3 regions of the Streptomyces sp. NPDC093600 genome follow, and region 3 is predicted to be linked to each of the others. Evidence: riboswitches for the same ligand, from Rfam matches in the RefSeq annotation. Region 3 holds a riboswitch; each other region holds the start of a gene.

Region 1 (10,087 bases), on a different contig from region 3:
CAGGGTCCACACCGTGAAGGGGAGGATGAAGGTGAGATAGGTGATGATCAGGCCGCTGATCCTGTCGTACTGACCGAGATCGTTGAGCATCAGGAAGACGGGGATGATCATCGCGACGAGCGGGATCATCTGGACCGCGAGGATGCCGACGATCACGATCTTGCGGCCGCGGAAGGCGAACCGGGAGATGGCGAGGGCCGCCAGCATCCCGACGACGATGCCGATGACGACGACCGTGGCCGAGACGACCAGGCTGCGCCCGACCGGCCCCCAGAAGTCCGCGATCTCCAGGGCGCGCTTGAAGTTCTCCAGCGTGAAGGTGGAGGGGAAGAAGTGCGGGTTCGGGTCGATGGCGTCCTTGGCCGGCTTGAGGGCCGTGTTCACCATCCAGTAGACCGGGAAGCCGACGACGACGAAGACGAGCAGCCCGAGCAGGTTCCAGCCGAGCTTGGACCGGCGGGGGCGGGTGACGCCGGGGGCCGGGGCGGCCGGGGCCGGGGTGGTCGTGGTCACTCCACCTCTCCGATCTTGAGCATCTGGCGCATGTAGACGGCGACGACGCCCAGCAGCAGCGCGACCGTGACGAGGGCGATGGCGGAGCCGGTGCCGTAGTCGTTGACGACGAACGCCTTGTCGAACGAGTACGTGGTGAGGAGCTGGAACTCGGCCTCGGGGTGGCCGTTGCGCATGACGTAGACCTGGGGGAAGACGCCCATGTCCCAGATGACCGAGAGCGTCGTCAGCATGACGATGATCGGCTTGAGGATCGGCAGGGTGACGAACCGGAAGACGCCCCAGGCCCCGGCGCCGTCGAGGCGGGCGGCCTCTACGAGCTCCTTGGGCACCTGTGTCAGACCGGCGCTCAGGGTGATCACGACGAAGGGCACGGCGCCCCAGACGACGAGGAGCACGATCACGGCGAGGCCCTGCGGGCCGCTGGCGAACCAGTTGTGGCCGATCATGTCCACGCCGGGCAGCTTGTCCAGCAGCCAGTTGAGCACGCCGTAGTCGGCGTCGAAGAGCCATTTGAAGATGGCGGTCGCGACGATGATGGGCATGCCCCAGCTCGCCACGAGCACGATGTTGATCAGCGCCTTGACCCAGCCGGAGACCTTCTGCAGCAGCAGCGCGATCATCATGCCGAGCACCATGGTGAGGATCACCGCGCCGCCCGCGAAGATCACGGTCCGCAGGACCACGGCCCAGAACTCGCCGTCGGACAGGATCGTGGCGAAGTTGGCGAAGCCGGCCGACTCCGCCTCCTGGAAGCCCCAGAGCTGCGGCTGGCCGAAGCGCTGGAAGGAGAGGGTGACCAGGCGCACGAGCGGATAGCCGAGCACCAGGAGCAGGACGAGCAGGCAGGGCGCGAGCAGGAGCCAGGGGATCCCGCCTCCGCCGCCGGTGGGCTTCTTCCCCGGCCTCGGGGCACCGGCCCGCGGGCCGGATGGTGGCGATTGCCGCACCGGCGGCACCTTCGCGGTGGTTGTGTCTGCGGCACTCATCCCGTGCTCCTCAGCGATCCCTCTCGTGCATACGGGAAGCAGGGCCCCGCGGCCCCTTTTTCGAGGCTCGGTTCTCCTCCGGGGCGCTCTCACCGTGCGTCGACGGTCGACCGTGCTCGGGCCGCTCGTTCCTCGCGGCCCTCCGCGCGCTCTCCCTTTCGACACCCGGGCGCCCCTTCGGCTGACTCGCCAGGGGGCCCTGCTCCTAGGTCACTTGGTGTTGATGACCTTGTCGATCGCGGCGTCCGCCTCCTTGGCGGCGGCCTCGACCGACTTCTTGCCGTTGGCGATGTCGATGAGCATCGTCTTGAGGGTCTGGGCCTTCTCGACCTGGCCCCAGCCGGGAGCGGTCGGGACGAACCAGCTCGACTCGGCCGCGGTGGCCGGGACGGCGGTCGCCGGGTCGGACTTCAACGGGGCGAGGTCCGCCTTGTTGTTGGGCAGGTTGCCCTTGGCGACGAGGCCCTTCTGGCCCTCGGCGCCGGTGAAGGCGGCGATCCACTCGGCCGCGACGCCCTGCGCCTTGGACTTGACCGGGATGGCCAGGTCCGAGCCGCCGAGGAAGACGGGGAGGTTCTTGCCCGACGGGCCGGGCATCACAAAGTTCTCGAGCTTGTCCTTCAGCCCGCCGACCTTGTCGGTCTTCGGGTCGGCGGCGGTGGCGCCCTCCCACCCGGCGGCGAACATCGTGGCGGCGTTGCCCTGGCCGAAGACGACCGGGCGGTCGGACTCGTCCTTGGTCTTGTCGCCGTGCATGTACTTGTCGACGATGTTCTTGTACTCGTTGAGGCCCTTGAGGGACTCGGGCGAGGACAGGTTCGCCTTCCAGGTCTCGCCGTTCTGCTCGGCGATGGAGCCGCCGGCGTCGTAGACGAAGGACATCGCGGCGTACCAGTCGGGCGACGGCTGGTACCAGGCGCTGAACTTGTCGCCCTTCTTCTTCTGGATGGCGTCGAGCGCGGCGGTCAGCTCGGCCCAGGTCTTCGGGGCGGCCTTGACGCCCGCCTCGGCGGCGATGTCCTTGCGCCAGGTGCCCACGCGGCCACCGGCGTAGTAGGGGACGCCGTAGGTCTTGCCGTTGTAGGTGACCGAGTCCTTGAGCGCGTCGAGCCACTTGTCGGAGTTCTCGAACTTCGACGCGTCGACCTCGGCGAAGGCGCCCTTGGCCATGTAGCTGATCATCTCGGTGTTGCCCATCTCGACAACATCCGGGGCCTTGTCCGTGGCGAGTACGGCGTCGAGCTTGGTGTTCTTGTCCGGCCAGCCGTAGTACTCGTGGTTGATCTTGATGCCCGGGTGCTTCTTCGTCACAGCGTCGTCGGCGGCCTTGACCAGCTCGGGCCAGTTGTTCTGGGCGTCGACCGTCAGCCAGACGGTGATCTCCTTGACGTCGCCCCCGGCCGAGTCCCCACCCTTGCCGGAACCGCCGCACGCCGCGATGCTGATCATCATGCCCGCGACGCCGATCGCCGCGATGAGCTTGCGCTTCACGCCACCCTCCTCAGGGATGCCTGCAACCCCTGCCCGCCGCGCGAAGACATACGCCGAGTAACGCTCGTTTGGGGCTGGGAGCTGGTCTTTAATGGTTTAGACCAGTACCGGGAGCTTGGCCTAGACCTTTAGGGGTGTCAAGGGTGTATAAGAAGGGCAGTCGCGTCCGTTATCGGACCGACACCTGAGGGAGGGCGACGACCCGTGACCGGTCCGTGCCACCATGTGAGCCGCGACAGACGGAGGAGCCGGTGACGGCAGCAGCACAGGAGTCGGGAAGGCGGAGCATGGCCACGGACCCGGGCAGCACGGAGACGGAGGGCGGTGCCGCCACCCGTACCGCGCGCGTGCCCAAGTACTACCGACTGAAGCGGCACTTGCTCGACATGACGGAGACCCTGCCGCCCGGCACGCCCGTCCCGCCGGAGCGCACCCTCGCCGCCGAGTTCGACACCTCACGCACCACCGTGCGCCAGGCCCTCCAGGAGCTGGTCGTCGAGGGCCGCCTCGAACGCATCCAGGGCAAGGGCACGTTCGTGGCCAAGCCCAAGGTCTCCCAGGCGCTGCAGCTCACCTCCTACACCGAGGACATGCGGGCCCAGGGCCTGGAGCCCACCTCGCAGCTGCTCGACATCGGTTACGTCACCGCCGACGACACCCTCGCCGGACTGCTCGACATCGCGGCGGGCGGGCGGGTGCTGCGGATCGAGCGGCTGCGCCTCGCCAGCGGCGAGCCGATGGCGATCGAGACCACGCACCTGTCCGCCAAGCGCTTCCCCGCGCTGCGCCGTTCGCTGGTGAAGTACACCTCGCTCTACACCGCGCTCGCCGAGGTGTACGACGTGCACCTCGCGGAGGCCGAGGAGACGATCGAGACCTCGCTGGCCACCCCGCGCGAGGCCGGTCTGCTCGGTACGGACGTGGGCCTGCCGATGCTGATGCTCTCCCGGCACTCGCTGGACGCCCAGGGGGAGCCCGTGGAGTGGGTGCGTTCGGTCTACCGCGGCGACCGGTACAAGTTCGTCGCACGGCTCAAGCGCCCCAACGGCTGAGACCCACCTGCCGAACACCCCCGAACGCCCCCGAAAGGCCCCGCGGAGCACCCTCCGCGGGGCCTTCGGCGTTCCCCGCCGGGCAGTTGAGCGGAAAAGCGTTGCCGTACCGATATGCGGACGGGGGGTGACGCTGCGCGAAGCCAGCGCCTAGATTTCCTGCGCATTACACGGTGATCAGTGAGGGGACGGTTGCAGCAATGCCAGAGCCGGAAGCAACACCCGATACAGGGCGAAAAGGCCTCACTCCCAAGTCCATCGCCATCTGGTCGCTCGTCGCCCTGGTGGGCGCGGCGGGCTGGGCCGTACTCGCGCTCTCCCGCGGTGAGGACGTCTCCGCCGCCTGGATGCTCGCGGCCGCGCTCGGCTCGTACGCGATCGCCTACCGCTTCTACGCCCGGTTCATCGCACGGCGCGTACTGAAGGTCGACAAGACACGGGCCACTCCCGCCGAGCGCCTCGACAACGGTGTCGACTTCCACCCGACCGACCGCAGGGTGCTCTTCGGACACCACTTCGCGGCGGTCGCCGGCGCGGGCCCGCTGGTCGGCCCGGTGCTCGCCGCGCAGATGGGCTATCTGCCGGGCACCATCTGGATCATCGTCGGCGTCATCTTCGCCGGCGCCGTCCAGGACATGGTGACGCTGTTCTTCTCCACCCGGCGCAACGGCCGGTCGCTGGGCCAGATGGCCCGTGACGAGATCGGCCCGTTCGGTGGCGCCGCCGCGCTGATCGCGGTCTTCGCCATCATGATCATCCTGCTCGCGGTGCTGGCCCTGGTCATCGTCAACGCCCTCGCCCACTCCCCGTGGGGCGTCTTCTCCATCGGCATGACGATCCCGATCGCCCTGCTGATGGGCGTCTACCTGCGCGTCCTGCGCCCGGGCCGGGTCACCGAGGTCTCGGTCATCGGCGTGGCGCTGCTGCTGCTCGCCATCGTCGCGGGCGGCTGGGTCGCCGAGTCGTCCTGGGCCGACACCTTCACCCTCGAACCGGGCACCCTGGTCATCTGGATGATCGTGTACGGCTTCCTGGCCTCCGTGCTCCCGGTCTGGATGCTGCTCGCGCCCCGCGACTACCTGTCGACCTTCATGAAGGTCGGCACCATCGTCTTCCTCGCGCTCGGCGTGGTCATCGCCCTGCCGACCATGAAGATGGACGCCGTCACGGACTTCGCGACGCGCGGCGACGGTCCCGTCTTCGCCGGCTCGATGTTCCCGTTCGTCTTCATCACCATCGCCTGCGGCGCGCTCTCCGGCTTCCACTCCCTGGTCTCCTCGGGCACCACCCCGAAGATGATCCAGAAGGAGACGCAGGTCCGGATGATCGGCTACGGGGCCATGCTCACCGAGTCGTTCGTCGCCATCATGGCGATGATCACCGCGTGCATCATCGACCCGGGTCTGTACTTCGCCATCAACTCCCCCGCCGGAGTCGTCGGCACCACGGTCCAGTCAGCCTCCGAGGCCGTCGCCAACCTGGGCTTCACCATCACCCCCGAGGCGCTGGCCCAGGCGGCCAAGGACGTCGAGGAGGCGAGCCTGCTCTCGCGTACCGGCGGCGCCCCGACCTTCGCGCTCGGCATGTCGGAGATCTTCTCCGCCGTCATCGGCGGTACCGCGATGAAGGCCTTCTGGTACCACTTCGCGATCATGTTCGAGGCTCTGTTCATCCTCACGACCGTGGACGCGGGAACCCGCGTCGGCCGGTTCATGCTCCAGGACATGCTGGGCAACGTCTACAAGCCGTTCCGCCAGGTCAGCTGGAAGCCGGGCGTCTGGTTCGCCAGCGCGGTCGTCGTCGGCGGCTGGGGCTACTTCCTCTGGGTCGGCGTGCACGACCCGCTGGGCGGTATCAACCAGCTGTTCCCGCTGTTCGGCATCGCCAACCAGCTGCTCGCCGCCGTGGCGCTGGCCGTCTGCACCACGCTGCTCATCAAGTCCGGTCGCCTGAAGTGGGCCTGGGTCACCGGCGTCCCGCTCGCCTGGGACGTCGCCGTCACCCTGACCGCGAGCTGGCAGAAGATCTTCTCCGAGGACCCGAGGGTCGGCTTCTTCGCCCAGCGGGACAAGTACCAGGCGGGCATCGACGCCGACAAGGTGCTCCCGCCCGCCAAGTCGATCGACGACATGCACACCGTCGTCACCAACTCCACCGTGGACGGCGTGCTGTCCGCGCTGTTCGCGATCCTCATCATCGTGGTGATCGCCGACGCGGGCCGGGTCTGCTTCAAGGCGATCAGGAACCCGGAGGGCGTCCGGCTCTCCGAGGCGCCGCACACCGAGTCGAAACTCGTCGCGCCCGCCGGCATGTTCCCCACGAAGGAGGAGAAGGCGGAGCTGGTGGCCGCCGGACTCGGCGCCGGAGGCGGCATGCGTAAGGAGAGCGCACCGGGCGAGCCGCGGGGTGACGTGCCGACCGGGACCGGCTCGGCATGAGCACGAGCACGGCGAACACGGTCCGCCATCTGCGGCGCGCGGTGCACGCGATCCGCTGGTACGTGCGGGAGCTGTCCGGCGAGGCCGTCTACGACCGGTACGTCGCCCACGCCAGAAGCTGCGACCCGGACGCCGAGGTGATGACCCGGCGGGAGTTCGAGCGCAGCCGCACCGACGCGCGGGAAGCCGATCCGCGCGAGGGGTTCCGCTGCTGCTGAGCCCTCACCGGCCGTCCGACGGGCCGCCGCCTTCCCCCCTCCCGGGGAGGCGGCGGCCCGCTATGTGAGGCCCCCGGCGAACTCACCGCGCGCGTCTCCCCGACGACGGACACCTCGGCTTCGGCGAGGAGCTCCGACACCCAACGCCACTACATGTGGGGGGTGCTTCGAGAAGCGCCCCCCACATGTATGCTCGTGCTCGCTGTCGCCGCAGGGGAATCCGGTGGAAATCCGGAACTGTCCCGCAACGGTGTGTTGGCGTGCTTTTGCGCTCCTTCGAGTCCGAACACCTGCCGACAGTGCGCCCGGTCCGTCCGTTCCGGGTGCCAGAGTCGTCCGGGCCTCGCGGAGTGGGCCGGTGGACACGGAGCGCGCCCGCGTACGGGTGCGCCTGCCGTCCGCCTCCCCGTCGCCGCCCCCCGGGCCGAGCGAGGGAGAGCCCCACGTGACCATCGCGCCAGCCGATCCGGCCGCGGCGATCGAGAGCGACGGACCCGGGACGCTGCTGCTCCGGACCCTGACCGACCTCACCGCCGACCTCCCCGACACCGACCCGGGCAAGGTCGCCGCCGCGGCGCTGCGCGGCCGCAACGCCGCCTCGGACGAGGCGGAGCTGCGGGAGCTGGCCACCGAGGCGGCCGCCGGTCTGATCGCCGAGGACCCGGCGTACTCCCGGCTCGCGGCCCGGCTGCTGACCCGGACCATCGCGGAGGAGGCCGCCGGGCAGGGCGCGGTGGCGTTCTCGGCGTCGGTGGCGGTGGGGCACCGGGAGGGTCTGATCGCGGACCGTACGGCCGCGTTCGTGGCCGCCCACGCGGACCGGATGGACGCGCTGATCGACCCGGCCGCCGACGACCGGTTCGGCTACTTCGGGCTGCGGACGCTGTACTCGCGCTATCTGCTCCGGCACCCGATCACCCGCAAGGTGATCGAGACGCCCCAGCACTTCATGCTGCGGGTCGCGGCCGGGCTGGCCGAGGACGATTCCGTACGGGCGCTGGACGAGGTCGCGGCGCTGTACGGGCTGATGAGCCGGCTCGACTACCTCCCCTCCTCCCCCACGCTGTTCAACTCCGGCACCCGCCACCCGCAGATGTCGTCGTGCTATCTGCTCGACTCGCCGCTGGACGAGCTGGACTCCATCTACGACCGCTACCACCAGGTCGCCCGGCTCTCCAAGCACGCCGGCGGCATCGGTCTTTCGTACTCCCGCATCCGCGCCCGCGGTTCGCTGATCCGCGGCACCAACGGGCACTCCAACGGCATCGTGCCGTTCCTGAAGACCCTGGACGCCTCCGTCGCCGCCGTGAACCAGGGCGGGCGCCGCAAGGGCGCGGCCGCCGTCTACCTGGAGACCTGGCACGCGGACATCGAGGAGTTCCTGGAGCTGCGCGACAACACCGGTGAGGACCAGCGGCGTACGCACAACCTCAACCTGGCGCACTGGATCCCCGACGAGTTCATGCGCCGGGTGAACGCCGACGCCGAGTGGTCGCTGTTCTCCCCCGCCGACGTGCCCGAGCTGGTCGACCTGTGGGGCGACGAGTTCGACGCCGCCTACCGCGCCGCCGAGTCCAGGGGCCTGGCCCGCAAGACCATGCCGGCCCGCGACCTGTACGGCCGGATGATGCGCACGCTGGCCCAGACCGGCAACGGCTGGATGACCTTCAAGGACGCCTCGAACCGGACCGCCAACCAGACGGCGGAGCCGGGCCACACGGTCCACTCCTCCAACCTCTGCACGGAGATCCTGGAGGTGACGGACGACGGCGAGACGGCCGTCTGCAACCTCGGTTCGGTCAACCTGGGCGCCTTCGTGACCGGCGGTGACATCGACTGGGAGCGGCTCGACGCGACCGTCCGTACGGCCGTCACCTTCCTCGACCGGGTCGTGGACATCAACTTCTACCCGACCGAGCAGGCCGGGCGCTCCAACGCCAAGTGGCGGCCTGTGGGCCTGGGCGCGATGGGCCTCCAGGACGTCTTCTTCCAGCTGAAGCTGCCCTTCGACTCGCCCGAGGCACGCGCCCTGTCGACGCGGATCGCCGAGCGGATCATGCTCGCCGCGTACGAGGCATCCGCCGACCTCGCCGAGCGCAACGGCCCCCTCCCGGCCTGGGAGAAGACCCGCACCGCCCGGGGCGTCCTGCACCCCGACCACTACGACGTGGAGCTGAACTGGCCCGAGCGCTGGGCCGCCCTGCGCGAGCGGATCGCGGCGGTCGGCATGCGCAACAGCCTTCTGCTCGCCATCGCGCCGACCGCGACGATCGCCTCGATCGCGGGCGTGTACGAGTGCATCGAGCCGCAGGTCTCCAACCTCTTCAAGCGCGAGACGCTCTCCGGCGAGTTCCTCCAGGTCAACTCCTACCTGGTGGACGAGCTGAAGCGGCTCGGCGTGTGGGACGCGCAGACCCGTGAGGCGCTGCGCGAGTCCAACGGCTCGGTGGCCGGCTTCACCTGGGTCCCGGCCGAGGTGCGCGAGCTGTACCGGACGGCGTGGGAGATCCCGCAGCGCGGCCTCATCGACATGGCGGCGGCCCGCACCCCGTTCCTGGACCAGTCGCAGTCCCTGAACCTGTTCCTGGAGACGCCGACGATCGGCAAGCTGTCGTCCATGTACGCGTACGCCTGGAAGCAGGGCCTGAAGACGACGTACTACCTGCGCTCCCGCCCGGCGACCCGGATCGCCCGCGCCGCCCAGGCCGCCGCCCCGATTCCCGTACAGGCGACGCCGGAAGACGCCGTCGCCTGCTCCCTCGAAAACCCCGAGTCCTGCGAGGCCTGCCAGTAATGTCCGTTGACAAGAACCTGCTCGACCCGGGCTTCGAGCTGACCCTGCGTCCGATGCGCTACCCGGACTTCTACGAGCGCTACCGGGACGCGATCAAGAACACCTGGACCGTGGAGGAGGTCGACCTCCACTCGGACGTCGCCGACCTCGCCAAGCTGACACCGGGCGAGCAGCACATGATCGGCCGGCTGGTGGCGTTCTTCGCGACCGGTGACTCGATCGTCGCCAACAACCTCGTGCTGACGCTCTACAAGCACATCAACTCCCCCGAAGCGCGGCTGTACCTCTCGCGCCAGCTGTTCGAGGAGGCCGTGCACGTCCAGTTCTACCTGACGCTGCTCGACACCTACCTGCCCGACCCGGAGGACCGCACCGCCGCGTTCGCCGCCGTCGAGAACATCCCCTCCATCCGCGAGAAGGCGCAGTTCTGCTTCCGCTGGATGGACTCGGTGGAGAAGATCGAGCGTCTGGAGACGAAGGCCGACCGCCGCCGCTTCCTGCTCAACCTGATCTGCTTCGCCGCCTGCATCGAGGGCCTGTTCTTCTACGGCGCCTTCGCGTACGTGTACTGGTTCCGCTCGCGCGGCCTGCT
Region 2 (10,087 bases), on a different contig from region 3:
GGCGGAGGGCCGGGGGCGGTGGTCCGGGGCCTGTGGTCCTGGCGCCGGGATTTTCCGGCTCCGGGCAGGCGCTCCGGCCACCCTGCGGCCCGCGAACAGCACCGCGGGGCCGGTGCGTCCTCGGTGGACGTACCGGCCCCGCGGGGGCGCCTCAGGTGTTGGGCCGCTTGCCGTGGTTCGCGCCCTTCTTCTTCCTGGCGCGTCGCTTGTTGCCTCGCTTCGACATGGGCACAGACCCTTTCGATCGGGACTCTTGCCCTCGCGAGTCTAGGATCGCCCGGCCCGCCCCGCATGTCGGCACCATGAGCACCCCACCGGCTACCCGCGTCCCGGCCCCCGCGGCGCGGAGCGGCCCACCACCGTGCCCGCGCGGTCGACGCAGACGACGTCGACCACGACCGGAGCGCCTCGCAGCACGGCCAGGGCCTCGTCACGGGCGGTCGCCGCCACCAGGTCCCCGAGGGGGACGCCGGCCGCCTCGCACAGCCGGAGGGCCTCCAGGCCCGTGTTGGCGCCGGCGATCCGCGCGGCCAGGTCCTCGGACGCGCCGCCCGAACGGGCCAAAGCAGCAAGAAAGCCCTTGTCGACCTGGGAACGGGCGGAGTGGAGGTCGAGATGCCCGGCCGCCAGCTTGGAAAGCTTGGCGAAGCCGCCGCAGATCGTCAGGCGGTCGACGGGGTGGCGGCGGACGTACTTCAGGACGGCGCCCGCGAAGTCGCCCATGTCGAGCAGGGCGATCTCGGGCAGGTCGCAGAGCGTCGTCACGGTCCGCTCGGACGTGGAGCCGGTGCAGCCCGCCACATGGGTCAGACCGGCCGCCCGCGCGACGTCGACACCCCGGCGGATGGAGTCGATCCAGGCCGAGCAGGAGTACGGGACGACGATCCCGGTCGTGCCGAGGACGGACAGGCCGCCGAGGATGCCGATGCGCGGGTTCCAGGTGGAGCGGGCGATCTCCTCGCCGTGGTCGATCGAGACCGTGATCTCGACGTCACCGGAGGCGCCGTGCGCGGCGGCCACCTCCGCGACGTGCTCGCGCATCATCCGGCGGGGCACCGGGTTGATCGCCGGTTCGCCGACGTCCAGGGGCAGGCCGGGCAGGGTGACCGTGCCGACGCCGGGCCCGGCGCGGAAGACGACGCCGGAACCGGCCGGGAGGATCCGTACCGTCGAGCGGACCAGCGCGCCGTGGGTCACGTCCGGGTCGTCGCCCGCGTCCTTCACGATCCCCGCCATGGCGTGGTCGCCGGTCCGCTCCTCGGCCGCGAGCGCGAACGCCGGCCGGTCGCCCTTAGGGAGGGTGATCGTGACGGGGTCCGGGAACTCGCCCGTGAGCAGGGCCGTGTACGCCGCCGTGGTCGCGGCCGTCGCACAGGCGCCGGTCGTCCACCCGGGGCGCAGACCCGTGTGCTTGAGTTGGGCCTCGCGCCCGCCGCCGGAACTCATGAACGGACTCCCATGCACGTACTCATACTCGGGGGCACGACCGAGGCCCGCGCACTGGCCGAGGCGCTCCACCCCTGGACACGGGTCACCAGCTCCCTCGCCGGGCGGGTCGCGCGGCCCCGGCTGCCGGTGGGCGAGGTCCGCGTCGGCGGGTTCGGCGGCGCGGAGGGCCTCGCGGACTGGCTGCGCGCGCACCACGTGGACGCGGTCATCGACGCCACCCATCCCTTCGCACGGACCATGAGCTTCAACGCGGCCCGGGCGGCCGCCACCGCCCATGTTCCCCTGCTGGCCCTGCGCCGTCCCGGCTGGGTCCCGGTCGAGGGCGACCGCTGGCACTCCGTCGCCTCCCTGGAGGAGGCCGCCGCCGCGCTGCCAGGCCTGGGGGCGGAGCGCGTGTTCCTGACGACCGGCCGCATGGGCCTCGCCGCCTTCGCGGCCTGCCCGCAATGGTTCCTGGTCCGCTCGGTGGACGCCCCCGCCCCACCGATGCCGGCGCGCACCGAAGTCCTCCTGGACCGGGGCCCCTTCACCCTCCCCGGCGAACGCGCCCTGCTGAGCCGCCACCGCGTCGACCTCCTGGTGACCAAGGACAGCGGCGGCGCCGCGACGGCCCCCAAACTCCAGGCGGCCCGCGAGGCCGGCGTCCCGGTCCTCATCGTCCGCCGCCCACCCGTACCGGAGGGCGTCCCGGTGGCCACGACCGTGGAGGAGGCGGCCGCGTGGGTGCAGGCGAAGGACACGGCCGGTACCAGGCGCGGCGTCAGCACTCGTCCGTAACCCCTGTCCTCTCCCGGCTCCCTGCCCTCTCCCGCCCGGAACCGATCAGCGGTGGCTCTGACCGGGGCGACCCGGACGGTACGGCCGTCCGGGTCGCTGTCCGTGCCTCGGTCGCCCCGCTGGGGTCAGCCGTACCGCCTCGGGGTCCAGGTGATCGTCCGGCCGTCGGCGCGTTCCACCGCGCGGGTCTGGGACGAGCCGATCAGGAGCAGGGTGCGCATGTCGACCTCCGACGGCTCCAGCGTCTTCAGGGTCACCACGCGGACCGACTGCTCAGGGCCGCCGACGTCCCGGGCCACCACCACCGGGGTCTCCGGGGAGCGCAGTTCGAGCAGCAGGTCGCGGGCGGCCGCCACCTGGTGGGTGCGGGACTTCGAGCCCGGGTTGTAGAGCGCGAGGACCAGGTCCGCCTCCGCCGCCGCCCGCAGGCGCCCGGCGATCACGTCCCAGGGCTTGAGGCGGTCGGAGAGGGAGATCGTGGCGTAGTCGTGGCCCAGGGGCGCGCCCGCCGCCGCGGCGGCCGCGTTGGCCGCGGTGACGCCGGGCAGGACGCGTACGGGCACGTCCGCGTACTGCGGCTCGGAGGCCACCTCCAGTACCGCCGTCGCCATCGCGAACACCCCCGGGTCGCCGCCCGAGACGACCGCGACCCGCCGGCCGCGCCGCGCCAGGTCCAGGGCGAACTCGGCGCGCTCGGACTCCACCTTGTTGTCGGAGCCGTGCCGCCGCTGGCCGGGCCGCAGGGCCGGCACCCGGTCGAGGTAGGTGGTGTAGCCGACCAGGTCGTCGGCGTTGACCAGGGCGCCGCGCGACTCCGGCGTCAGCCAGGGCGCGCCCGCCGGTCCGGTGCCGACGACGACGACCTCGCCCCGCTCCCGGGACTCGGGGGCGACGGCGTCGATACGGGAGGGCAGCACGGCCACCGAGAAGTACGGGACGGACTCCGGGTCGACCTCGGCGAGTTCGGAGATCCGCTCCCCGGCCATGAACGCCCGCTCCACATAGCGCGCGTCCTCCAGGCGGCCCGCCCGCTCCAGGGCGCGCCGCACGGCCGGGAAGGTCCGGCCCAGCTTCATCACGACCGCCGAGTCCGTGCCCGCGAGCCGGGCCGTCAGCTCGTCCTCCGGCAGCGTGCCGGGGATGATCGTCAGGACCTCCTCGGCCTCGCACAGCGGCTCGCCGAGCCGCGCGGCGGCCGCGCTGACGGAGGTGACACCGGGGATGACGGTCGTCTCGTAGCGGTGTGCCAGACGCTTGTGCATGTGCTGGTACGAGCCGTAGAAGAGCGGGTCGCCCTCGGCGAGGACGGCGACCGTGCGGCCCGCGTCCAGGTGGGCGGCGAGCCGCGCCGCCGCCTCCTCGTAGAAGTCGTCGAGCGCGCCGCGGTAGCCGCCGGGGTGGTCGGTCGTCTCCACCGTGAGCGGGTACATCAGCCGCTCCTCGATGTGGTCCTCGCGAATGTGCTCCGCCGCGATGGACCGGGCGATGGACCGGCCGTGCCGGGCCGAGTGGTACGCGATCACGTCGGCGGCGGCGATGGCCTTCACGGCCGCCACCGTCATCAGGTTCGGGTCGCCGGGCCCGAGGCCCACGCCGTACAGCTTTCCGGTCACCACGGTCATGCCTGGATCTCCGCTTCGTGAGCGATCGCGTTGATCGCGGCGGCCGTCATCGCGCTGCCGCCGCGCCGGCCCCGTACGACGAGGTACTCGAGGCCCAGCTCCTGGGCGGCGAGGGCGTCCTTGGACTCGGCGGCGCCGATGAAGCCGACCGGTATGCCGAGGACGGCGGCGGGCTTCCCGGCGCCCTCGGCGATCATCTCCAGGAGGTGGAAGAGCGCGGTGGGGGCGTTGCCGATGGCGACGACGGAGCCTTCGAGGCGGTCGCGCCAGAGTTCGAGGGCGGCGGCGCTGCGGGTGGTGCCGAGCTCGGCGGCGAGCGCGGGCACGGAGGGGTTCGAGAGGGTGCAGATCACCTCGTTGTCGGCGGGCAGCCGCTTACGGGTCACCCCGCTGGCGACCATCTGCGCGTCGCAGAGGATCGGGGCGCCGGCGCGCAGGGCGGCGCGGGCGCGGGAGACGACCTGCGGCGAGTAGGCGATATCGCGTACGAGGTCGGTCATGCCGCAGGCGTGGATCATCCGTACCGCGACCTGGGCGACATCGGCGGGCAGACCCGCGAGGTCCGCCTCGGCGCGGATCGTGGCAAAGGACTGGCGGTAGATCTCCGCGCCGTCCTTCTCGTAGGCGAACATCGTGTCGTTCTCGCTCATCTCGTTGTGCGGGCGGTGGTGCGGGCCGTTGCGACTGCTTCGGTGAGGCTTGTACGGGGCGTGGGGACGCCGTCGACCAGATAGGCGCCCTCGTCGGTGGCGACGACGTCCACCCAGGTGCCGTGGGGGCCCTGGGGGTGGCCGCAGCGGCGGGCGCAGCCGGAGAAGTGGACGGGGAGGCCGGCGGAGCGCCCGGGTACGGCGTCGGCGCGGTCGTCGGCGAGGGACTTGGCGCAGCCGGGGGTCGCGTCGGCGCGGACGTCGGCCAGGGACTTGGCGCAGCCGGGGCGTCCGGTGCAGGCGCCGACCCCGGCCCAGGGGGAGCCGGGGTCCGTGATCAGCCCGTACGCGTCGAGCTCGCGCAGCCGTCGCGCCGCGGCCGTCCGGTCCGGGAAGCCGGTGACGACGGCGCCCCGCCAGGGGGTGAGCCGCACCTCTCCAGCGGTGGCGGCCAGGGCGCGCAGCTGTTCGGCCGTCAGCCGGCCGAGGGGCGCCAGGACGGAGACGGCGCTCTCGCCGAGCACCCCGGGCGCGGGGGGTTCGCCGTGCGGGAGTTCCGGCGCGGGTACGGGCTCGGCCGCGATCCCGGCCCGGGCGAGCGCCCCGGTCAGGTCCGGCTGGTGCCCCTCGGGCAGCTCACGGACCCGCCAGGCGCCGTTCCCCGCGGCTCGGGCGGCGGCCAGGAAGGCCTCGGCGGCGGCGAGCGCGGCGCGGGGCGCGTCGTCGGCGCCCAGCTGGAAGACCTGGTCGCCGACCCGGAGCCGTACCGTCGGCCCTGCTGCGATCAAGGTCACATCTCCGCCGAGACCGGCCACGTCCCCCCGGCCGTCGTCCAGGACGAAGAGGAAACGGCCGGAAAGGGCCGCCGTCCCCTCCCGGGCGCACAGCAGCGCGTCCAGCTGGCGCGCCCACAACTGCACGTCACCGCCGCTGAGTCCGTCCAGTCCCGCGGCCGGTGAGGCCACCACGTTCCGGACGCGTTCATGGGTCGGGGACGGCAGGAGGCCGGCCGGTGCCAGCAGCTCCGCCAGCTGCGCGCCGCAGCCCTCCGCGAGGCCCCGCAGCTCCACGTTTCCCCGGGAGGTGACACTGACCCGGCCGTCGCCAAGGACCTCCGCCACGGTGGCCAGGACCTCCACCTGGCGAGCCGTCAGCAAGCCTGCGGGCAGGCGGAGTCGGGCCAGGCGGCCGTCGTCGGCGGGGTGCAGCCGGAGCGCCCCGGGGCAGGCGTCGCCACGGTCCCGTATGACGGGTTCGCCCGGGTTGGGCGTGGTGGGTGGGGTGGGCGGCATGGCGGCGAGCATACCCACGTGAATCCGCGTGCCCACCGGGTGTGATCCGGCCAACCCCCCGGCCTGGCGGGGGCAGGATCTACTATGCAGAACGGCATGGGGTCCCAGGGCCCCGGGGAGGAAGCCCGGTGAGAATCCGGCGCGGTCCCGCCACTGTGAGCCAGGTCGCACCAGCGTCCCGGTGAGTCAGGAACTCCCGCCGTCCACACGACCACCCGGGGCGCGGACAACCCCGAGGAAGGCCTGCGCTCGCATGCGAATTCTGTTGCTGTCGCACTCCGACACCGACCTGCTCAGCGCCCGCGCGGCCGGCGGCCCGGTGGCGTACCGGTTCGCCAACCCCTCGCGCCTCGCCCCCGACGACCTTCCCGGTCTCCTGGACGGCTCGGACCTCGTCGTCGTACGCCTCCTCGGCGGCCTGCGGGCCTGGGAGGACGGGCTGCAGACGCTGCGCGCCGCCGGGAAGCCGCTGGTCGTGCTCTCCGGCGAACAGGCGCCCGACGCCCAGCTCATGGAGACCTCCACGGTCCCGATCGGCGTCGCCACCGAGGCGCACGCCTATCTCGCCCACGGCGGCCCCGGCAACCTGGAGCAGCTCGCCCGGTTCCTCGCCGACACCGTGCTGCTCACCGGCCACGGCTTCGAGGCCCCGGCCGCCGCCCCCACCTGGGGCCCGCTGGAGCGCACCCCCCGGAGGACCGACGGCCCGACCGTCGCGGTGCTCTACTACCGCGCCCACCACATGAGCGGGAACACCGCCTTCATCGGCACCCTCTGCGACGCCGTCGAGGACGCCGGAGCCCAGGCCCTGCCGCTGTACGTGGCCTCCCTGCGCGCCCCCGAACCCGAACTGCTCGCGCGGCTGCGCGGCGTCGACGCGATCGTCACCACCGTCCTCGCCGCCGGCGGCACCAAGCCCGCCGAGGCCCAGGCCGGCGGCGACGAGGAGGCCTGGGACGCGGGCGCGCTCGCCGCGCTCGACGTACCGATCCTGCAGGCGCTCTGCCTCACCGGTTCGCGTACGGCCTGGGAGGAGAACGACGAGGGTCTCTCCCCGCTCGACGCCGCCAGCCAGGTCGCCGTCCCCGAGTTCGACGGCCGGCTCATCACCGTGCCGTTCTCCTTCAAGGAGATCGACGAGGACGGGCTCCCGGCCTATGTCGCCGACGCCGAGCGCGCGGCCCGCGTCGCCGGGATCGCCGTCCGCCACGCCCGCCTGCGGCACATCCCGAACGCCGAGAAGCGCCTGGCCCTGGTCCTCTCCGCGTACCCGACGAAGCACTCCCGGATCGGCAACGCAGTCGGTCTCGACACCCCCGCCTCCGCCGTGGCGCTGCTGCGCCGGCTGCGTGAGGAGGGCTACGACTTCGGACCCGAGGACGAGATCCCCGGCCTGGTCTCCGGCGACGGCGACGAGCTGATCTACGCGCTCATCGAGGCCGGCGGCCACGACCAGGACTGGCTCACCGAGGAGCAGCTGGCCCGCAACCCCGTCCGCATCCCGGCCGCCGACTACAAGCGCTGGTACGCGACGCTGCCGCAGGAGCTCCGCGAGCAGGTCGAGGAGCACTGGGGGCCGCCGCCCGGCGAGATGTTCCTGGACCGCTCCCGCAATCCCGAGGGCGACATCGTCCTCGCGGCGCTGCGCCGCGGGAACCTGCTGATCCTCATCCAGCCGCCGCGCGGCTTCGGCGAGAACCCGATCGCGATCTACCACGACCCCGATCTCCCGCCGTCCCACCACTATCTGGCCGCCTACCGCTGGATCGCGGCCTCCCAGGCCGACGGCGGGTTCGGCGCGGACGCCATGGTCCACCTCGGCAAGCACGGCAATCTGGAGTGGCTGCCCGGCAAGAACGCCGGTCTGTCCGCCGCCTGCGGCCCGGACGCGGCGCTCGGCGATCTGCCGCTCGTCTACCCGTTCCTGGTCAACGACCCGGGCGAGGGCACCCAGGCCAAGCGGCGCGTCCACGCGACGCTCGTCGACCACCTGGTGCCGCCGATGGCCCGCGCCGACTCCTACGGCGACATCGCGCGCCTGGAGCAGCTCCTCGACGAGTACGCGCAGATCTCCTCCATGGACCCGTCGAAGCTGCCGGCGATCCGCGCCCAGATCTGGACGCTGATCCAGGCCGCCAAGCTCGACCACGACCTGGGGCTGGAGGACCGGCCCGACGACGACGGCTTCGACGACTTCCTGCTGCATGTCGACGGCTGGCTCTGCGAGGTCAAGGACGCGCAGATCAGGGACGGTCTGCATGTGCTCGGCGGGGCGCCGGAGGGCGAGGCGCGGGTCAACCTCGTCCTGTCGATCCTGCGCGCCCGGCAGATCTGGGGCGGCACGCAGGCGCTGCCGGGCCTCCGCGAGGCCCTGGGCCTGGACGAGTCGGCGGCGACGCTGCGGACGGCCGACGAGGCGGAGGCGAAGGCGCGCGAGCTGATCGAGGCGATGGAGGCCGCGGGCTGGTCCGTGGACGCCGTCCCGGCGGTCGCCGACGCGTACGGCCCCGAGGTCGTGGCCGTCCTGCGCTTCGCGTGCGAGCAGGTGGTGCCGCGGCTCGCCGGCACGACCGACGAACTCACCCACGCCGTCCACGCGCTGAACGGCGGCTTCGTACCGGCGGGCCCCTCGGGCTCGCCGCTGCGCGGCCTGGTCAACGTGCTGCCGACCGGCCGCAACTTCTACTCGGTCGACCCCAAGGCCGTGCCCTCCCGCCTCGCCTGGGAGACCGGCCAGGCGCTCGCCGACTCCCTGCTGGAGCGCTACCGCACCGACAACGGCGAATGGCCGACCTCCGTCGGGCTCTCCCTGTGGGGGACGAGCGCGATGCGCACGGCGGGCGACGACGTGGCGGAGGCGCTGGCCCTGCTGGGTGTCCGCCCGCTGTGGGACGACGCCTCGCGCCGGGTCAACGGCCTGGAGCCGGTGCCGCTGGAGGAGCTGGGCCGCCCGCGCATCGACGTCACCCTGCGCATCTCGGGGTTCTTCCGTGACGCGTTCCCGCACGTCATCGGGCTTCTCGACGACGCGGTACGGCTCGCGGCCTCGCTCGACGAGCCGGCCGACGCCAACTTCGTACGGGCCCACGCGCAGGCCGATCTGGCCGAGCACGGCGACGAGCGGCGTGCCACGACCCGCATCTTCGGCTCGCGGCCGGGCACGTACGGCGCCGGGATCCTCCAGCTGATCGACTCGCGCGACTGGCGCACGGACGCGGACCTGGCCGAGGTCTACACCGTGTGGGGCGGATACGCCTACGGCCGCGGTCTCGAAGGCCGACCGGCCCGGGCGGAGATGGAGACGGCGTACAAGCGGATCGCCGTGGCGGCGAAGAACACCGACACGCGCGAGCACGACATCGCCGACTCCGACGACTACTTCCAGTACCACGGCGGGATGGTGGCGACCGTCCGCGCGCTGAAGGGCACGGCCCCCGAGGCGTACATCGGTGACTCGACCCGTCCCGAGACCGTCCGTACGCGCACCCTGGTCGAGGAGACCTCCCGTGTCTTCCGGGCCCGCGTGGTCAACCCGAAGTGGATCGAGGCGATGCGCCGCCACGGCTACAAGGGCGCGTTCGAGCTCGCGGCGACGGTCGACTACCTTTTCGGCTACGACGCCACGACCGGCGTGGTCGCCGACTGGATGTACGACAAGCTGACGGAGGCCTACGTCCTGGACCCGGAGAACCGCGCCTTCCTCCAGGAGGCCAACCCCTGGGCGCTGCACGGCATCGCCGAGCGTCTGCTGGAGGCCGAGTCCCGCGGCATGTGGGAGAAGCCGGACCCGCAGACCCTGGCGGCCCTGCGAGAGGTCTTCCTCCAGACCGAGGGCGACCTGGAGGGCGGCGCGGACGACGGCGAGGCCGACAAGGGCTGAACCGCCGTCCATGGGGGCCGCTGGTGACGCTCCCCGGTCCGCCGCGCGTCTGTGCGGACCGGGAGAGGGCCGTGCGCCCCCTTCGCGCGGCCTCCGTTCACGCCGGGTACCGTGCGGTGGCCCACGGGGCCAGTTCCAGGCGGCGGCCCCGGAAGCCGTTCCGGATGCGGCGGTCGTGGGTGACGATCACCAGGGTGCCGGGGTAGCCGGCGAGGGCTGCCTCCACTTCCTCCACCAGCGCGGGGGCCAGGTGGTTCGTCGGTTCGTCGAGGAGGAGCAGGTCCGCGGGTCGGGTGACCAGACGGGCCAGTTCCAGCTTGCGGCGCTGGCCCGCCGAGAGGGCCCGTACCGGCGTCGCCAGGTCCTGCTCGGCGAACAGGCCAAGCGACAGGAGTTCCTCCTCCCGCCCCGGCCCGA
Region 3 (10,087 bases):
GAGGCCGTGGCCGACCGACGGCAGGCCGCGTGCCGCAGGTACCCGTCACGGCAGATCCGCCGGGCACACCCCCTAGGTCGTGTCCGGAAAGTCTCGCCTGGTCCGCGACGCCCTGCACGCGCGGTCGCTGCGTCGGCCACAAGCCCAAGTAGCTCCGCTACGAGGGCTTCCGGCCGCCTCGCGATCGCACGCACCGGACGCCGCAGACCCCGCCCTCCGGGCGGACGGCGATACTTTCCGGACACTCCCTAGCGCTCCAGCTCGCTCAGGGCGTGCGTCAGCCACTCCACCCAGAAGCGCTCCAGATCGATCCCCCCGCGCAGGACGAGATGCCGCAGCCGGTCGGGTTCGCTCTCCCGGCGTGCGGGTGGGAAGTCCCGTACCTCGATCGCCCGGTATTCCTCCAACTGCCGCTGGTGCAGGGCGAGATGCCGCCGCAACTCCTCGACCATGCCGGGAGCGCCCACGACCGCCGCCGCGCGCATCCGCAGCAGCAGCGCGGACCGCATCGGCTTCGGGTCCTCCGTCCTGGCCACCCAGCCGGTCAGCTCGGCGCGGCCCGCGGGCAGGACTTCGTACTCCTTCTTCTGCCCGCGGGCCGGGGCCTGGACGGGCAGGGCACGGATGTGCCCCGCCTGCTCCAGCTTGCCCAGCTCGCGATAGATCTGCTGATGCGTGGCCGACCAGAAGTAACCGATCGACCGGTCGAAGCGGCGCGTCAGTTCGAGGCCGGAGGACGGCTTCTCGAGCAGCGCGGTCAGGATCGCGTGCGGGAGGGACATGCGCGCAATCCTAAATTCGCCCCGTGCCCGTCACAGGGCGGCGGCGAGGCGGGTGCCCTGGTCGATGGCGCGCTTGGCGTCCAGCTCGGCGGCCACGTCGGCGCCGCCGATCAGGTGCGCGCTACGGCCCGCGGCGACCAGCTCCTCGTACAGGCCGCGGCGCGGTTCCTGGCCCGTGCACAGCACGATCGTGTCGACGGGCAGCGTCCGCGGAACACCGTCGACGGTGAGGTGCAGACCTTCGTCGTCGATCCGCTCGTACGACGCACCCGCGACCATGGTGACGCCGCGGTGCTTCATCTCGGCGCGGTGGATCCAGCCGGTCGTCTTGCCCAGACCGGCGCCGACCTTGGAGGACTTGCGCTGGAGCAGGTGGACCTGGCGCGGCGGCCGGGGCCGCTCGGGGGTGCGCAGCCCGCCGCGCGTCGCGTAGCTGGTGTCGACACCCCACTGGCGGAAGTACGTCTCCGCGTCCTGGCTCGCACCCTCGCCGCCGTCGGTGAGGAACTCCGCGACGTCGAAGCCGATGCCGCCCGCTCCGATGATCGCGACCCGTTCGCCCACGGGCGCGCCGTCGCGCAGGACGTCGAGGTAGCTGACCACGCTCGGGTGGTCGATGCCCTCGATCTCGGGGGTGCGCGGGGTGACTCCGGTGGCGACGACCACCTCGTCGTACCCTGCGAGGAGTTCCGGCGTGGCCGTGGTGTTCAGCCTGACCTCGACGCCCCGGGCGTCGAGCTGGACCCGGAAGTAGCGCAGCGTCTCGTCGAACTCCTCCTTGCCCGGGACCCGCTTGGCGATGTTCAGCTGGCCGCCGATCCGGTCCGAGGAGTCGAACAGGGTGACGGTGTGGCCGCGTTCGGCGGCGGAGACCGCGCAGGCGAGCCCGGCGGGGCCGGCGCCGACGACGGCGATTCGCTTGGCCCGGCGGGTGGGGGAGAGGACCAGTTCGGTCTCGTGGCACGCGCGCGGGTTCACCAGGCAGGAAGTGATCTTCAGGCTGAAGGTGTGGTCCAGGCATGCCTGGTTGCAGCCGATGCAGGTGTTGATCGTGTCGGCGCGGTCCGCGGCGGCCTTGGCGACGAAGTCGGGGTCGGCCAGGAACGGCCGGGCCATGGAGACGATGTCCGCGCGGCCCTCGGCGAGGATCTGCTCGGCGACCTCGGGGGTGTTGATGCGGTTGCTGGTGACCAGCGGCACGGAGACCGCGCCCATCAGCTTCTTGGTGACCCAGGTGTAGGCGCCGCGCGGCACGGAGGTGGCGATGGTCGGGATACGGGCCTCGTGCCAGCCGATGCCCGTGTTGATGATGGTGGCGCCGGCCGCCTCGATCTCCTTGGCGAGCGCGACGACCTCGTCGAGCGTCGAGCCGCCGGGGACCAGGTCGAGCATCGAGAGCCGGTAGATGAGGATGAACTCCTCGCCGACGCGCTCGCGGATGCGGCGCACGATCTCCAGCGGGAAGCGGACCCGGTTCTCGTAGCTGCCGCCCCAGCGGTCGGTGCGCTGGTTGGTGGCGGCGGCGATGAACTCGTTGATCAGATAGCCCTCGGAGCCCATCACCTCGACGCCGTCGTACCCGGCGGCCTTGGCGAGTTCCGCGCAGCGGGCGTAGTCCTCGATGGTCTGCTCGACCTCGGCGTCGGTGAGCTCGTTCGGTACGAAGGGGCTGATCGGCGCCTGGATGGGGCTGGGCGCGACGAGGGCGGGGTGGTAGGCGTACCGGCCGAAGTGCAGGATCTGCATCGCGATCCGGCCGCCCGCCTCGTGCACGGCGTCGGTGATGAGCCGGTGCTCGGCGACCTCCTCGTCCGTGCTGAGCTTGGCCCCGCCGTCCCAGGGGCGACCGACGTCGTTCGGCGCGATACCGCCGGTCACGATGAGGCCGACACCGCCTCGGGCGCGCTCGGCGTAGAAGGCGGCCATCCGCGCGAAGCCGTTCTCGGCCTCCTCGAGACCGACGTGCATGGAGCCCATGAGCACCCGGTTGGGCAGGGTGGTGAACCCGAGGTCGAGCGGGCTCAGCAGGTGCGGGTACGGGGTGATCGGGTCCATGGGGGCGTCTCCTCGCGCGGGGTCGTCACGCTCTGTTGTAGACGACCGGAGGCGCGTTGTGCAACAAGTTGCATAACGGTGGAGGGGTGATCTGCGCTACGTCCACCACCGCGAGTCGTCTACGGGCCGCCCGGCACGCCCGACCACGCGGCCAGCTCCTCCGCCGTGCGGGGGCCCTTCTCGCCCTCCGGGAGGAGGCCGTGGGCGTGCAGCAGGCGGGTCACCGCCATCCCCCACGGCTGCCGGAGCCGCGCCGCCGCGAGCAGGGCGTCGTCCGCGAGGAGATCGGTGATCGGGCCCGTCCGCAATCCCTCCGGTGACAGCACCGCCGCCTCGTCGGCCCAGCGCAGGGCCAGATCGACGTCGTGCGTCGCCATCACCACCGTCGTGCCCGACTCCCGCAGCCGCGCGAGCACCTCAAGGAGACGCTCCTGCCCGTGGGGATCCAGCCCGGCCGTCGGCTCGTCCATGATGAGCACCCGCGGCCGCATCGCCACGGCGCCCGCGATCGCCGCACGCTTGCGCTGCCCGTACGACAGCAGATGCGTCGGCCGGTCCTCCAGCGCCACGATGTCCAGCGCCTCCAGCGCCTCGCGCACCCGGAGCCGTACCTCCTCCTCCGGCAGGCCGAGGTTCATCGGCCCGAACGACACGTCCTGGCCGACCGACGCCGCGAACAGCTGGTCGTCCGGGTCCTGCACGACCAGCTGCACGGTCGTCCGCAACCGCGTCAGACCCTTCCGGTCGTACGACACCTCCTCGCCGTCCAGCCGGAGCGCGCCGCTGCCGCAGCGCAGGCCCCCGCTCAGCAGCCGCAGCAGGGTCGTCTTGCCGCTGCCGTTCCTTCCGAGCACCGCGAGCGCCCGCCCCTCCGGCACGGCGAAGTCGATCCCGTCGAGGACGGGAGGCCCGTCCTCGTAGGCGAAGCCCGCCCTCACCAGTTCCACGACAGGGGAACGAAGACTCACGGCAGGGACCTTTCCAGTACGAGAGTGAGAGCGACGAGGCCGGCCAGCAGCCCGGCCGTCGCCGCCAGGAACCGCCGCGAGACGGCCGCGCCGGGCACGAGGACCCGGAGGGTGCCGTCGTACCCCCGCCCCGCCAGCCCCGACTGCAACCGCTGCGCCCGGTCGAAGGCGCGTACGAACGCCGTCGCGCCGAGCCCGGCGAGCGAGCGCCAGGTGGCCGCCCGCGTCGTCAGCCCCAGCCGGGCGGCCTGGGCCTGCCGGATCCTGGCCATGGAGTCGAGCAGCAGGAAGCTGATCCGGTACATCACGAGCGCGACGTCCACGACCGGCGCCGGCACCCCCGCCCGTACGAGCCGGGGCAGCACGTCCGAGACGGGTGTGGTGAACGCGAACAGCAGCACGCCCAGCGACGCGGCCGATGTGCGCAGCAGCAGCTCACCCGCGTGCAGCGGTCCTTCCGGCGCCAGGGCGACGAAGCCGCGCGCCCCTCCCACCTCGAACAGCAGCGGCACCGCGCCCGTCACGCAGAAGCCCAGCGGGATCCGGAACGCCCGCCACAGCTGACGTCCGGGCACTCCGGCGGGACCGAGCAGCACCGCGAGGGTGGCCGTCGCCACCAGGACGGCGCCCGGCCACGGCGGCAGACAGACCGCGCACAGCGTCAGGCCGAAGCCCAGAGCGGCCTTCTCGCACGGGTGACGGCGGCGCCAGCGACTGCTGTGCGCCGCCGCGTCGATCGGCAGCATCGCGACCTACTCGTCGCCCGGGGCCCGCGCCCCCATCGCCGCCCGCGTCCCCTGCGACGCCGCCGCGCGCTCCTCGCCCTGTCGACGTCCGCGCCGCAGACCGAAGTAGTACGCGAGGACACCGGCGCCGATGGCCGCCTGCAGCGCGAACAGCGCCGACTCGACCTCGCCGGACGGAGGCTCGTACAGCGGGCTGAACCACGGCTCGTAGTCGGGCCGGATCTCCGTGATCGCGGCCTCCGCCTCGGCGTCGGCCCCCGCGAACGGCTCATCCTTGTGGTCGCCGAGCCCCAGGATCAGCGGCAGCACCGCCAGCGCGGCGACGGCGAGCAGCAGCAGGGCGTTGATCTTCGTGTTCCTGCTCATCGGGCTCATCGGGCCACCGCCTCCGTGGTCTCGCTCTTCCTGGCGCCGGGAAGCAGCACCCCGAGCCGGGTCAGATCGCCCTTGCTCGACTGCGTCAGCAGACGCATCACGAGCACCGTGAGCAGGCCCTCGCTCACCGCGAGCGGCAGCTGCGTGACGGCGAAGATCCCGCCGAACTTCGCCAGCGCGCCGAGCACACCGCTGGCGGGGTCGGGGAACGCGACCGCCAGCTGCACGCTGGTGACGCAGTACGTGGACAGGTCGGCGACGAACGCGCCGAAGAACACGCTCACCATCAGCGGCACGTCGAACCGGCGCAGCAGCCGGTACGCCCCGTACCCGGCCCACGGACCGACGACCGCCATCGAGAAGACGTTGGCGCCGAGGGTGGTGAGCCCGCCGTGCGCCAGGAGCAGCGCCTGGAAGAGCAGCGTGATCGTGCCCAGGACCGCCATCACGGGCGGCCGGAACAGGATCGCGCCGAGGCCCGTTCCCGTGGGGTGCGAGCAACTGCCCGTCACCGACGGAATCTTGAGCGCGGACAGGACGAAGGTGAAAGCGCCGGAAGCGCCCAGCAGCAGAGTGGATTCGGGATGGGCCTTGACCTCACGGGTCAGGGCACGGACCCCGTGGACGACGAACGGCGCGGACGCGACGCCCCAGGCGGCCGCGTGCACAGGGGGCAGATACCCCTCGGCGATATGCATGGTTGGGAGACCCTCTCCAGCACCTCGTGGATGGACAACGCACCTTGGCCGGTCTCCTGGCTGACGGTCATGCCGCCCGGACTCCGCCTTCCCACACCGCGACGGTCTCCCGCGGCGGTGCAGTGGCTCCCCTGAGGGTTCTCCCCAAGGGGGTGGAGCCGGACCTCCCGATCACAGTGGCGAGGGCCGCACCGGTACTGCACCGGTTTCCCGTACACCAAGGCCCTGCGACACTAGTGCGTTGACCAGCTACATCACAACACGGTCGCCTCCCGGTACGGCCCGTGACGGGTGCTACGCCGCCCGCCCGCTCACGCCTTCCGGTACGTGTACGCCTCCGAGGCCGCGGCCTCCACGGCGTCCAGGTCCCCGCCCGCCGACGCCGTGACGAGGGCGGCGATCGCGCCCTCGACGAAGGGCGCGTCCACGAGCCGCGATCCCTCGGGCAGCTCGTCACCCTCGGCGAGCAGCGCCTTGACGGTCAGCACGGCGCTGCCCAGATCGACGAGGAGGGCCACACCGGCGCCCCGGTCGACCGCCTTCGCCGCCTCGGCGATCAGCTCGGAGCTGGTGCCGAGGCCGCCGTCCGGGGTGCCTCCGGCGGGCATGATCGGTGCGGTGGGGCCGCCGCCCGAGAGGCCCTGGGCGAGTTCTGCCACGGCCGCGGCGACGGCGGCGCTGTGCGAGACGAGAACGATGCCGACCTGCCCGCTCATCCGGCCACCTCCGCGAGGGCGGCGATCAGCAGCGCGGACGAGGTGGCCCCGGGGTCCTGGTGCCCGATCGACCGTTCGCCCAGGTAGCTGGCGCGGCCCTTGCGGGCCCGGAGCGGTACGGTCGCCAGCGCGCCCTCCTCGGCCGCCGTCCGGGCGGCCGCGAAGGACTCGCGCAGCGCCTCGGCCGCCGGGACGAGGGCGTCCAGCATCGTCTTGTCGCCGACCTGGGCCCCGCCGAGCTGGGCGACGGCGGCGACCCCGGCGGCCAGCGCGTCGGCGAACGTCTCGCGGGTCACGGTCCCGGCGTCGCCGAGCGCCTTGCCGGTGCGGCGCAGGAGCGTCCCGTACAGCGGCCCCGAGGCACCCCCGACGGTGGAGATCAACTGCCGTCCGGCCGTGGTGAGTACGGCCCCCGGGGTGGCGGGCGGCTCCTTCTCCAGGACGTCCGTCACGGCGGCGAACCCGCGCTTCAGATTGGAGCCGTGGTCGGCGTCGCCGATCGCCGAGTCGAGCTCGGTGAGACGGTCGGCCTCACGGTCGACGGCGGAAGCGGCGACGCTCAGCCAGCGCTGGAAGAACGCGGCATCGAACCGGCCCGGCTCGTTTCCCTCGATCACTTCGGTCACTTCGCTCACTCTCCTTCTCACCGGCCCCAGCGGAGGGCAGGCGTCTGCACGGGCGCGTCCCACAGGCGTAGCAGTTCCTCGTCGGCCTCGCAGAGCGTGACCGAACAGCCGGCCATGTCGAGGGAGGTCACATAGTTCCCGACCAGGGTGCGGGCGACCGGAGTCCCGCGCTCGTGCAGCACCCGCTGCACCTCGGCGTTGAACCCGTACAGTTCGAGCAGCGGGGTGGCGCCCATGCCGTTCACCAGCGCCAGGACCGGGCCGGACGGCCGCAGGTCGTCCAGTACGGCATCGACGGCGAAGTCCGCGATCTCCCGCGAGGTCATCATCGCGCGCCGCTCGCGCCCCGGCTCGCCGTGGATCCCGATCCCCAACTCCAGCTCGCCCTCGGGGAGGTCGAAGGTGGGGCTGCCCTTGGCGGGCGTGCTGCAGGCGCTCAGCGCGACGCCGAAGGACCGCGACCGCTCGTTCACCCGCCGGGCGATCGCCTCCACCCGCTCCAGCGGGGCGCCCTCCTCGGCGGCGGCCCCCGCGATCTTCTCCACGAAGAGCGTGGCCCCCGTCCCGCGCCGCCCGGCGGTGTAGAGGCTGTCGGTCACGGCCACGTCGTCGTCGACCAGGACCTTGGCGACCTGGACGCCCTCGTCCTCGGCGAGCTCGGCCGCCATCTCGAAGTTGAGCACGTCCCCGGTGTAGTTCTTGACGACGAAGAGCACACCGGCCCCGCTGTCCACCGCGGCGGCGGCCCGCACCATCTGATCGGGCACGGGTGACGTGAACACCTCGCCGGGACAGGCCGCGGCGAGCATCCCCGGCCCCACGAACCCCCCGTGCAACGGCTCGTGCCCGGACCCGCCCCCGGACACCAGCGCCACCTTCCCGGCGACGGGCGCGTCCCGCCGCAGCACGACACGGTTCTCGACGTCCACGGTGAGTTCGGGGTGCGCGGCGGCCATCCCGCGCAGCGCGTCGGCGACGACGGTCTCCGGGACGTTGATCAGCATTCTCATCGGTACCTCCTGGTAGGGCTGACAGGTAGGTGTCCGACCTGGGTCACCAGGCCAGGTGCGGTGTGCGCGCTCGCCGGTCTCGGCGGACCGCGTGTCGGCAGTATCGACCTTGCGGCGGCGAAGGTCGCGCTGGTCGGCACATCTCGGCCGTCAGCGCCACCGCGCATCTCGGGACCTACGGCTGTACGCCACCTCCACCGGGGCCGTTCGGGTCATGGGATGCCGGCGCCCGCGCCCGGTTTGCGTAACCTCGTCACCAGAAGGGCACCGGACAGACGTTCCGCCGTCGCTCCGCCGGTCGCGTACAAAGGGGTGCTGGATGTCGATGACGAGTCGGCGCGATCTGCTGGCGCGATCCGCGGGAGCGGTCGCGGTCACCCTCGTGCCGAGCTCCGGCGCGGCAGGCGTGAACACACCGCGGGAGCGGCCGGTCACCACGATCGACGGGCGCGTGGACTGGGACGCCTTGCGGGCGCAGTTTCGCCTGGAGCCGGGATGGGCGAATCTCGCGTTGTTCTATCTGGCCTCGCATCCGAAGGCCGTGCGTGATGCGGTGGAGCATCTGGCAGCACAGGTCGACGCCGATCCTCTCTCGGTGCCCGCGGGCCTTGCGCTGCCCGATGGCCCCACCGGCTGGCTCCGGGTACGCCAGACGCTCGCGGCGTATCTGGGAGGCCGGGCCGACGATGTCGCGATGACGGCGAGCACGAGCATCGGGCTGGGCGTCTTCTACAACGGCGTCGTGACCCGTCCGGGGCAGGAGTTCCTGCTGACCGAGCACGACCACGTCTCCCATCGCGTCGCCGCCCGACTGGCCGCCGACAAGCATGGCTGCACGGTACGGCTGGGCTCGTGGTTCGCCGATCCGGCCACCGCGACGGCGGAGGGCATCGCGGCGGCGGTCGGCGAGGCGATCCGCCCGAACACCCGAGTCGTCGGAATCACTTGGGTGCAGTCGAGCACGGGGCTCCGGATGCCGGTGCGTGCGGTGGCCGAGGTGGTGCGCCGGGCCAATGAAGGCCGCAGCCCCGCCGACCGCTGCCTGCTGGTCGTCGACGGCGTGCACGGGCTGGCCGTGATCGACGAGGACGCCGCCGGCCTGGGCGCGGACGCGGTGATCGCCGGGACGCACAAATGGCTGTTCGGTCCCAGGGGAACGGGTCTGGTCTGGGTGGCGCCGGACGTCCTCGACCAGCTGCGGCCCACGTTCGTCAGCTTCATCGGAGGCGGTGGAGCAGCGCCCTTGTCGCCCGGGGGTTTCCTGGCGTTCGAGCATGCCTTCGCCCTGCCGGTGGCGGTGGCTCTGCATGAGCAGCTGGGCCGCGCACGCGTCGCCGCCCGCATCACCCAGCTGTCGACGCGGGTGAAACAAGGACTGAGCCGCATTCCCGGCATCACCGTGCACACCCCTGCCGACTCGGAGCTCTCCGCGGGCATCACCTGTTTCAGCGTGGCCGGACACACCCATCAGCAGGTCGTCGACCACGCCGCCACCCGCCGCGTACGGCTGTCCACCTCGACCTACACCCGGATCGGTACCGCCGTCGTCAACACCCCGGCCGAGATCGACACCGCACTGAACAGTCTGGACGAACTCACCCGGTGAAGCTTTCACCACGACCTTGCCCATAAGGGCTTCACGAGATTCACGAAGGAAAAAAATGACAGGTGCATGGCGGGTGGGGGTGCGGGGGCATAACGACAGGGATCCGAGCCCCCCACGAGTGAAGGAGCAGCAATGCCGCTCTGTACATGGCTGAAAGCGGGCACCTTAGCCGCAGCGGTCGTCCTGTCCACGGCGACGGGCGCGAACGCCGCCCCCGCCCCCGCCCCCGCGTCGCTGCCGTCGACGGCGGGCGCGTCTGCGGTGGTGACACTTCGTTACGACGACAGCCGGGCCGCCGGTTGGGAGTCCGCCATCGCCGCAGGCGTCGCCTCATGGAACGCCAACGTCGACAACGTGAGGCTGGTCGAGGCCGCGCCGGGCACCCGCGCCGAGATCGTGATCGTGGCCACCACCGGCTGGCCCCAGGCCACTCTCGGCCCCGTCCGTCCGGGCAGGCAGGTGCGCGTCGAGCTCGGCAGCCAGGCGGTGGCCCAGGGCTACGACA

The links. Region 3 has a riboswitch for cobalamin ahead of ACIRB4_RS18180 (energy-coupling factor ABC transporter permease). Riboswitches for the same ligand answer to the same signal wherever they lie in the genome.
Positions count from the first base shown of each region.
Region 1: another riboswitch for cobalamin. It lies ahead of ACIRB4_RS04655 (ribonucleoside-diphosphate reductase subunit alpha); the one in region 3 lies ahead of ACIRB4_RS18180 (energy-coupling factor ABC transporter permease).
Region 2: another riboswitch for cobalamin. It lies ahead of cobN (cobaltochelatase subunit CobN); the one in region 3 lies ahead of ACIRB4_RS18180 (energy-coupling factor ABC transporter permease).

Region 1 covers NZ_JBIWIU010000001.1:949,099-959,185, reverse strand. Annotated here, with positions in the region: gene ACIRB4_RS04685 (carbohydrate ABC transporter permease) at 1-513, opposite strand, end outside; gene ACIRB4_RS04680 (carbohydrate ABC transporter permease) at 510-1,502, opposite strand; gene ACIRB4_RS04675 (extracellular solute-binding protein) at 1,713-2,993, opposite strand; gene ACIRB4_RS04670 (GntR family transcriptional regulator) at 3,281-4,045, shown strand; gene ACIRB4_RS04665 (carbon starvation CstA family protein) at 4,246-6,483, shown strand; gene ACIRB4_RS04660 (YbdD/YjiX family protein) at 6,480-6,701, shown strand; cobalamin riboswitch at 6,874-7,014, shown strand; gene ACIRB4_RS04655 (ribonucleoside-diphosphate reductase subunit alpha) at 7,147-9,495, shown strand; gene ACIRB4_RS04650 (ribonucleotide-diphosphate reductase subunit beta) at 9,495-10,087, shown strand, end outside.
Region 2 covers NZ_JBIWIU010000009.1:2,364-12,450, forward strand. Annotated here, with positions in the region: gene ACIRB4_RS21750 (50S ribosomal protein bL37) at 152-226, opposite strand; gene ACIRB4_RS21755 (cobalt-precorrin-5B (C(1))-methyltransferase) at 319-1,446, opposite strand; gene ACIRB4_RS21760 (cobalt-precorrin-6A reductase) at 1,459-2,226, shown strand; gene ACIRB4_RS21765 (precorrin-2 C(20)-methyltransferase) at 2,352-3,848, opposite strand; gene ACIRB4_RS21770 (precorrin-8X methylmutase) at 3,845-4,480, opposite strand; gene ACIRB4_RS21775 (cobalamin biosynthesis protein CobG) at 4,495-5,802, opposite strand; cobalamin riboswitch at 5,872-6,005, shown strand; gene cobN (cobaltochelatase subunit CobN) at 6,044-9,670, shown strand; gene abc-f (ribosomal protection-like ABC-F family protein) at 9,768-10,087, opposite strand, start outside.
Region 3 covers NZ_JBIWIU010000006.1:340,983-351,069, forward strand. Annotated here, with positions in the region: gene ACIRB4_RS18155 (PadR family transcriptional regulator) at 249-782, opposite strand; gene ACIRB4_RS18160 (FAD-dependent oxidoreductase) at 813-2,837, opposite strand; gene ACIRB4_RS18165 (ATP-binding cassette domain-containing protein) at 2,957-3,805, opposite strand; gene cbiQ (cobalt ECF transporter T component CbiQ) at 3,802-4,551, opposite strand; gene ACIRB4_RS18175 (energy-coupling factor ABC transporter substrate-binding protein) at 4,558-4,917, opposite strand; gene ACIRB4_RS18180 (energy-coupling factor ABC transporter permease) at 4,923-5,624, opposite strand; cobalamin riboswitch at 5,653-5,861, opposite strand; gene ACIRB4_RS18185 (PTS-dependent dihydroxyacetone kinase phosphotransferase subunit DhaM) at 5,936-6,340, opposite strand; gene dhaL (dihydroxyacetone kinase subunit DhaL) at 6,337-6,975, opposite strand; gene dhaK (dihydroxyacetone kinase subunit DhaK) at 6,984-7,976, opposite strand; gene ACIRB4_RS18200 (aminotransferase class V-fold PLP-dependent enzyme) at 8,428-9,582, shown strand; gene ACIRB4_RS18205 (snapalysin family zinc-dependent metalloprotease) at 9,715-10,087, shown strand, end outside.